Regions from separate parts of the Psychrobacillus sp. 05T411 genome, predicted to be linked through region 1. Evidence: a T-box and tRNA genes for the amino acid it is inferred to sense, from the RefSeq annotation. Region 1 holds a T-box; the other holds one or more tRNA genes.
The links. A T-box is a leader RNA that pairs with one kind of tRNA and senses whether it is charged. The one in region 1 lies ahead of AC1DFT_RS07370 (valine--tRNA ligase), so its partner is inferred to be a tRNA-Val.
Positions count from the first base shown of each region.

Region 2: it encodes a tRNA-Val, which carries the amino acid that the T-box ahead of AC1DFT_RS07370 (valine--tRNA ligase) is inferred to sense. The anticodon was not compared.

Region 1 covers NZ_JBFTLO010000007.1:102,495-106,935, reverse strand. The annotation lists gene AC1DFT_RS07370 (valine--tRNA ligase) at 1-1,807, opposite strand, end outside; T-box leader at 1,853-2,079, opposite strand; gene AC1DFT_RS07365 (hypothetical protein) at 2,303-3,004, opposite strand; gene AC1DFT_RS07360 (5' nucleotidase, NT5C type) at 3,065-3,640, opposite strand; gene ribD (bifunctional diaminohydroxyphosphoribosylaminopyrimidine deaminase/5-amino-6-(5-phosphoribosylamino)uracil reductase RibD) at 3,652-4,441, opposite strand, start outside.
Region 2 covers NZ_JBFTLO010000004.1:69,840-74,280, reverse strand. The annotation lists gene AC1DFT_RS04545 (LysR family transcriptional regulator) at 1-64, opposite strand, end outside; gene AC1DFT_RS04540 (MFS transporter) at 201-1,454, shown strand; gene AC1DFT_RS04535 (GNAT family N-acetyltransferase) at 1,499-1,954, opposite strand; tRNA gene AC1DFT_RS04530 (tRNA-Val) at 2,012-2,083, opposite strand; gene AC1DFT_RS04525 (EcsC family protein) at 2,273-2,986, shown strand; gene AC1DFT_RS04520 (FAD-binding oxidoreductase) at 3,164-4,441, opposite strand, start outside.

The DNA of each region.
Region 1 (4,441 bases):
TTTTACCATCTAAATTAATTTCTTCAAATTTTAAGCCATCCATATTCATCAATGCAAAACGAGATGCATTCCAAATTTTATTGGCAAAGTTCCAAACTGCTTCTACTTTTTCAGTAGAATAACGTAAATCTTGCCCTGGGGATGAACCAGTACTTAAGAAATAACGTAGAGAATCGGCACCGTATTGGTCGATTACGTCCATTGGGTCTATCCCGTTTCCAAGTGATTTAGACATTTTACGTCCATCTTCTGCACGAACAAGTCCATGGATTAATACATCCTCAAACGGACGAGTTCCTGTAAATTCGATTCCTTGGAAAATCATACGGGAAACCCAGAAGAATATAATATCATAACCAGTTACAAGTGCATTCGTTGGATAATATTTTTTAAACTCTTCGTTTTCTGCACTCGGCCAACCAAGTGTGGAGAATGGCCATAAAGCTGAGGAGAACCAAGTATCTAATACATCTTCGTCTTGTTGCCAATTGTCAGCGTCAGCTGGAGCATCGTGTCCAACATAAACTTCGCCAGTTTCTTTATGATACCAAGCAGGGATTCGATGACCCCACCATAATTGTCGGGAAATACACCAATCATGGATATTTTCCATCCATTGTAAGTAGGTTTTCTCAAAGCGGTCCGGTACAAAGTTTACTTTTCCTTCCGCTTGTTGTAACTTAATCGCTTCTTCTGCAAGTGGTTGCATTTTAACGAACCATTGTAAAGATAAATAAGGTTCAACAACGGCTCCACTACGCTCTGAATGGCCTACTGAATGTAAATGTTCTTCTATTTTGAATAAAACACCTGCATCTTGTAAATCCTTAACGATTTGTTTACGGCATGCAAAACGATCCATACCTTCGTAACTTGCAGCGTTTTTATTCATCGTACCGTCTTCATTCATCACTAAAATACGTTGTAAATTATGACGGTTACCAATTTCAAAGTCATTCGGGTCATGGGCAGGGGTAATTTTCACTGCTCCACTACCAAATTCCATATCTACGTAATCATCTCCAACGATTGGAATTTCGCGTCCAATGATTGGCAGTTTAACTGTTTTCCCGATTAAATGTTTATAACGCTCATCTTCCGGATGTACCGCTACTGCCGTATCACCTAGCATCGTTTCCGGGCGAGTTGTTGCAACATCAATGGAACCAGTACCATCTGTTAGTGGGTAATGCATATGATAGAATGCACCCTGTACATCTTTGTGTATTACTTCGATATCGGATAGTGCCGTTTTTGTCGCAGGATCCCAGTTAATAATGTACTCACCACGGTAAATTAGCCCTTTATTGTACAGCTTAACGAAAACTTCTTTTACAGCATTCGATAAACCTTCGTCTAGTGTGAAACGCTCACGAGAGTAGTCTAGACCAAGTCCAAGTTTTGACCATTGTGCACGAATATGACCTGCATATTCTTCTTTCCATTTCCATGTTTCTTCGACAAACTTTTCGCGGCCTAGATCATAACGAGAAATATTTTCCGAACGTAGCTTTTCTTCTACTTTTGCTTGTGTTGCAATACCTGCGTGGTCCATACCAGGTAACCAAAGTGCATCGTACCCTTGCATACGTTTCATACGTGTCAGAATATCTTGTAGAGTAGTGTCCCAAGCGTGACCTAAATGTAATTTTCCAGTTACGTTTGGAGGTGGTATTACGATAGTATACGGTTTTTTATCACTTTCTGGGTGTGCTTCGAAGAATTTTCCTTCAAGCCACCACTCATATCGACCTTTTTCAATCGACTGAGGATCATACTTGGTTGGCATCGTTGTTTCATTTGTCATATTGTTTCCTCCTAAAAAATGAATATAAAAAAACTCCTGTCGTCATTAAAGGACGAAGGAGTTTGTTCGCGGTACCACCTTTATTCGCAGATGCCAAAATGCACATCACGCTCTCAATTCGATAACGGCTTCAAACCGGCATTTGCTACTATTAGTTCACAAATGCTGCTCATGGGCTACCTTCAAATGGCGATTAACAGAAACATTTCAGCAAATTGTTTCCTTTCTTTTGATAACCAAGTCATTTTACTCTTCCCATTCATTGCATCATTATTTAGTTGTCAATATTGTACCTAATCTTATCATATGTCGTCAAGTCAAGTCTCGTGAAAGGAGAATATTATGAAAAGAAAAGGCTATAATCCTTATTTACTACCTGATTGGCTTCGCAGAACACGGTTTTATTGTAAAGGTGTTATTATTCCCATTTGTGGTTTTCAAGTAATACGTGTTTTAATCGTCCCTACCACATGGGACATCTTAATCCTTGTTTTTTTACTCTTCCTCTGTTTTTTGTTTTACAGAGACATAATTTGATGGATAGGAAATCTTGGAGTAGCCATCATCCAAATCCAAAATGAATTGAAGTTCTGACTCTTCTATTTTTGTCTGATCGCTTTCGGGTGTTTCCTTTGTTTCCTTTGTTGCTGTTGTTTCTTTTGTTTCTTTTGTTTCTTTTGTTTCTTTTGTTTCTTTTGTTTCTTTTATTTCTTTTATTTCTTTTTCTTCGGATATCGGTTCCAGTTCTATTTTTTTCTCAATCTCAATTTCAATTTCTACTTCTTCTTGATTGGGACCTTCGAATTCGCAATGAACAGACCATGCAATTTCAATTGCTGCATGCTCTGCTGTTTTCGCCTTCACATGTTGAACGTTTAAAGTAGGTGAACTGCCTGCACGTATTTTATCCTTGGAAATTTCTACACTCATTGGTACAGCATATTCAAAATAACCTACTTCGCCCTGTACATCTAAATCTTCAATTTGTGTTACATCACTCGTAGCATGATGTGCATGTTCACCTTCTTCAAATTCAACATGACAGGTAATGTGGTAAATCCCCACTATTTGAATCGATTCCTCTGTTTCTTGTTGTTCGAATTGTGGAGTAACTGCCACCGTTCTTATTTCTTTTGGTACACCAAAGCTTGCAGGAAAAAGAAACTGCTCTTTTACATCCCAATTTTTTGCTTCCATTTGTCATCCTCCTTCATATAGGACAACTTATGAAAAATTAGGGTAGAATAGAACACTGTTTTACTTACGGGTCTGGTCCTCTACGAGTTGCTTCCATTCAGACCAATCTGAAAATCTTGGAATTGTCAGATGCTTATTATAAGATTGTGTTTTCACATATACTTTCGTTTTGCAATCATTTAGTGTGTTTAACACATCCGGTTTATCATCGAAATAATAATCCAGCTGTAATTTTTGAATAATCATCACTTTTTCTTGATCTTTCATTCCACAATAGAAGTTTTCATCTTTTACTGGAAACCCTTGTTCTCTTAACCAGGTTTTAGTACGTTCTCCATGTTCGGACGGTCTTGCCGTTATATAAAAAACTTCATGTCCAGCCGTCGTTAATTGCTGCAACATTTCCACTGCATCTGGATAAGGCGGACAATCGGTATAATATATATCTTCCAACGAGTTATTCCACATGTGAGACCCTTCTTCAGAAGTCATTCCAAAAGGCTCGTGGATTTCCACCTTATTTAATGCATGAAAAATATCCAGCGCAATATGTTGATTTAATTTTTGATTATAAAGTTGAAAAGCATGTTCACGGAGATTGATCAATGTATCATCAATATCGAACCCAAATCTCATTTCATTATCCCTCATTTATATACTGGATATCCAACAAATTTAAAATCTTTCCCGATTTTTACAATGTCTGTATCCACTAGTTCTACTGCGTCACCCATACTTTCAATTCCAGTGCCTCCCAGAAATGAAGGGGCATTTTTTCCACCAATTAATTTCGGTGCAATGTAAATAACCGCTTTATCGATTAAATTATTTTCTAAAAAGGCGGCGTTAATCGTACCTCCACCTTCAATAAGTAAAGAGGAGATCGATTTTTCTCCTAAAATCGTTACGACTTCAAGTGGATTAACATGCTTCGGATCAGATGTGTGAAAAATAGAAACACCTAATTTTTCTAAAGCAGCTTTCTTTTCTTCGTCATAGTTTGCACTTGTAAAAATCCACGTATCGGCAAGCTTATCTGTGACTAATTTCGATTCAAGTGGGATTCTTAAAGCGGAATCTAGCACCACTCGAAGTGGATTTCGGCCATTTGGGATTCGTGTCGTTAACTCAGGATTATCTGCAATGACCGTGTTAACGCCTACTAATATAGCCATATGTTCATTACGTAAATGATGCACATCATGTCTCGCATCTTCTGAAGTAATCCATTTACTATGTCCTGTATAGGAAGCAATTTTACCATCTAGTGTAATACCTGATTTTAGCGTAACGAAAGGTTTATTTTCAACGATGAATTTATTAAAGACTTCATTCATTTTACGTGAAGCTTCTTCTTCCACACCAACAATTACATCAATACCCGCATCTTCTAGGATTTTGACTCCTCGTCCTGATACAAGGGGATTAGGGTCTAAT
Region 2 (4,441 bases), on a different contig from region 1:
CAGCCTGTGTGAAATTTCCCGTTTCTATCACTTTTTTAAACGTAACAAAATGCCGTATTTCCATTATTTCACCTACTTTTATATTATTCTTATTATTATAGTATCAGAGATATCAATAGATAACTTCATTAATTTCAATTTTACTGATAATCGAAAATGGGTTAGTGTTAAGAAAAGTATTTAAAGATGGAGGGAATGTTTTGAAACGTATACATTATAGCTGGTTTATCCTTGCGGTAACATTTTTCTCCATTATTGTAGCGGGAATTACGATGTCATCGTCAGGAGTTTTTATAACCCCTTTCGAAAGTGAGTTTGGCTGGGATCGATCGGTTATTGCGATTGCTTTTGCCATTAGTTTGTTTTTATATGGCATCTCTGGACCATTTATGGCGGCATTACTCAATGTGATTGGTTTACGGAAAATGATGTTGATGTCGATGGCCACTTTGCTAATCGGTATGCTACTTACTTTCATTATGCAGCAAGCATGGCAGCTAATAATTATATGGGGAATCATCATTGGGCTAGGATCTAGTCTTTTTTTAACCGTCTTAAGTCCCTATGTGGCCAATCATTGGTTTGAGAAAAGAAGAGGTCTTGCTGTAGGAATTTTAACCGCAAGTACAGCGACAGGGCAGTTAATTTTACTTCCTGTCTTGGCGAGTATTATTGAAAATTATTCGTGGCGTCCAGCCATGGGATTAATTGTGACTTTGAGTTTGATTATGTTAATCATTATTCTTTTATTTATGAAAAACAGTCCTAAAGACGTTGGACTTCTGCGGTATGGGCTGGAAGAGGAAATAGAAGAGAGCGATGAAGGACAAAAGGAAAACCCTATCGTAATTGCATTCAAAGGTTTGACGGCAGCAGTGAAAGTGAAGGCATTTTGGTTATTAGCAGGTAGTTTCTTTATTTGTGGTTTTTCCACGAATGGTTTATTTGGTACGCATTTTGTTTCTTATTGTATTAGTTTCGGTGTTCCTTTGGTTACAGCGGCTTCGCTTCTTTCTTTTATGGGATTATTCAATTTGATTGGGACCACTTTATCTGGTTGGCTATCAGATCGTTTTGATAATCGTTGGCTATTATTTACCTACTATGCTTTTAGGGGGACTTCCCTAGTACTACTTCCTTATGCATTAAAGGAAGGGAACATGACGTTATTATTTGTTTTTTCCGTATTTTATGGATTAGATTGGATTGCCACTGTTCCGCCAACGATAAGTATCTCTAGACAAATTTTTGGCGTCAAGCAAAGTGGCGTCATTTATGGATGGATCTTTGCGTCTCACCAGGTAGGTGCAGCAGCTGCAGCTTATGGGGGAGGGCTAATTTTTCAATTTTTTAATTCTTATACTGGAGCCTTTCTTATGGCAGGGGTTTTCTGTTTATTAGCAAGCCTTTTTGTCATTTTAATTAAAAAGCAAAATTCTGGTCGATTGGCATAAAAAGAAGGACTTTCACCCATGAAATAAATGGTTGAAAGTCCTTGTTAATTTAATACTTGAGATAGTCGTATCATATCTCTACACCAAATACCGTTTTCATAAATATCCTCTTTATAATGTCTCGTGAAAAAACCACGATCAACCCCGGTGATTCTAAACCCACATTTTTGATACAAAGCGAGCTGACCTATACTGGAATTACCTGTTCCAACCTCGATTGTTTTATAGCCTTTTACTTTGGACCTCTGAATCGCATCCAAGATCAATTGCTTTCCAATTCCTTTTCCTTGTTCGTACTCAGAAACCGCGATATTTACAAGTTCAATTGTGTCCGGTCTTTTAGGAAGCATTACATAGACTCCGATTATTTCTTCGTCGTTTTCAGCAACATAGCACTCTCCCATATTCAAGTATTGTTCTACTAATGTTAGGGAAGGATCAGCCATTAACAATAAATCAATTGGAGCTTCTTCATGAATGTTCAATTTTCGGATTTGCATTTGGATTTCCCTCCTAAATAAAAGCACACCCCTATTAATGGAATGTGCCTTTGCGTATGATCTGAGAGGGATTCGAACCCCCGACCCCGTCCCTGTCAAGGACGTATTCTCCCGCTGAACTATCAGATCCTTATATGTCGCTTCTGCTATTATATAAGTTTGATCTAAAGAGTACAATACTTTAGACGACTTATTGTTCTATAATATTGGCCGCTAAGGCTTTAGATGTATTGAAAACACTGCTATAGTCCATTTAATTAATTATCTAATGGGCTATACTAGAAAGTAAAAAGATGGAGCGAAGAAAAGAGGCGAAATATGGTTGATTATACAAAAGAAGTAGAGCAACAACTTCACTTTTGGAAGCATAGAATAACAAAGAAATCTGGCATCATAGGCCGGACGTCTAAAAATGTACAGAACAAGATTAACGGTCTTATTCCAGAAAAATTTCATCAAGTGATGACGGAAAGTATTAAAAACATGGTGAAAGCAACGCTTGTCGGTTCAAATATGACAACGAAAAAACGGCTACCATTAGAGCCTAGTCTTTATGAGCGAGACGAGTTACTGAAAGAAAAACTCTCTACCTTCCGAAAAACGGCTGTTATTGAAGGGGCTGGCACAGGAGCTGGGGGGATACTGCTTGGACTTGCTGATTTTCCATTACTGTTATCGATAAAAATGAAATTTCTTTTTGAGGCTGCTTCTATTTATGGATTTGATACGGATGATTATGAGGAACGACTTTTCCTTTTGCATATTTTCCTGTTAGCTTTTTCAAGTGAAGAAAAACGAAAAGATGTATTATTTATTATTGAAAATTGGGAGCAACAAAAACATAATATTGCCGATATGGACTGGCGGGAATTTCAACAGGAATATAGAGATCACATTGACTTAGTTAAAATGTTTCAGTTATTACCTGGTATCGGAGCAGTTGTTGGGGCGTTTGCCAACTATAAACTGCTTGACCAACTTGGAGAAACAGCTATGAATTCGTACAGGTTACGTTTATTGTACTCAGAGTGAAGGTTCCTAGTATAAATGTAATTCATTCATAATGGTAAACAGCAATATTGTCTTTCGTGAGAATTCCTAAAAATCGATAAAAAATATACAGTCCCGCAACCCTTCTAGGTTGTGGAAACTGCATATAATAATCTATTCTGTGAATTACCAATATGAATAGAGGGAAATATATAGGCTTTAATCTTCGAAAAATATCTTTCCGGGGTTTAATAATCCTTCTGGATCGAGCATTTGCTTCATTTGTTTCATAATGAAAAGAGCTTCACCATGTTCTCTTTCTTGGAATTTTCTCTTACCAAGCCCCACACCATGTTCGCCTGTACATGTTCCGCCGACTTCGATGGCTCTTATTGCGAGCGCTTCATTCGTATATTCCGCCTTTTCTAAATCCCCCTCCACATTCGGGTCATAAAGAACAATTGTATGGAAGTTCCCATCGCCGACATGACCTAATACACCACCGGTCAATCCACTTTCATCAATTAATTCGCGCGCATATACGATAAGTTCTGGGAGTTTAGATATCGGAACACACACATCTGCTCCTGTATTGGCCATTCCTTTTACATGTTGGTATGCATAGGCCAGTTCATGACGTGCTTTCCAAAGCTCCATGCGCTCTTTAGAACCGCTTGTGACATCCCAGTTTTCACAATCAAGCTCGCGCATTAATTGTTCTACAAGCCTTGCCTCTTCCACAACAGAGGTCATCGTGCCTGCAAATTCAAAAAACAGGGAGTGAGCAACTGGAAGATTGTAACCTCCATAGGTATTCACTTGTGAAATACTATCTGCATCAACTAGCTCCATACGCATAACAGGAATTCCACTTTGTAATATTATTTTTGCTGCTTCTGCACATGCTTTTGGTGTATGAAATGTGCATCTTGCAGCAATAGTATGCTCTGGAATACCATGAAGTCGTAATGTAATTTCTGTAATGATGCCTAATGTACCTTCTGATCCAGCAAATAGGCCATTTAAATGGTATCCAGAAGACGACTTTTTAGCAAGTGAACCTGTATGAATAACTGTCCCATTAGCTAAAACAACTTCTAAATCGAGTAGCTGATCCCGCATAGACCCGTAGCGAACGGCTGTCGTACCGCTAGCATTCGTAGCCACCATCCCGCCAATTGTTGCATCTGCACCTGGATCGATTGGAAACATCAAACCGTGTCGGTTTACAAATTTATTTAATTGTAACCGTGTAATTCCCGGCTGAACAGTAATCATTAAATCTTCTGGTGAAAAGTTTACAACGTTATTCATATTTTCGAAGTTAATAGAAATACCTTTATTGATTGGAATCGCTTGTCCTTCTAATCCAGATCCAGCACCAAACGGTGTTATAGGAACACTACTCTCACGTGCTACTTCCATAATCATTTCAACGTCTTTTCGTCCCGTCGGAAAGCAAACGACATCCGGTTCTACTGGTTTATGAAAAGATTC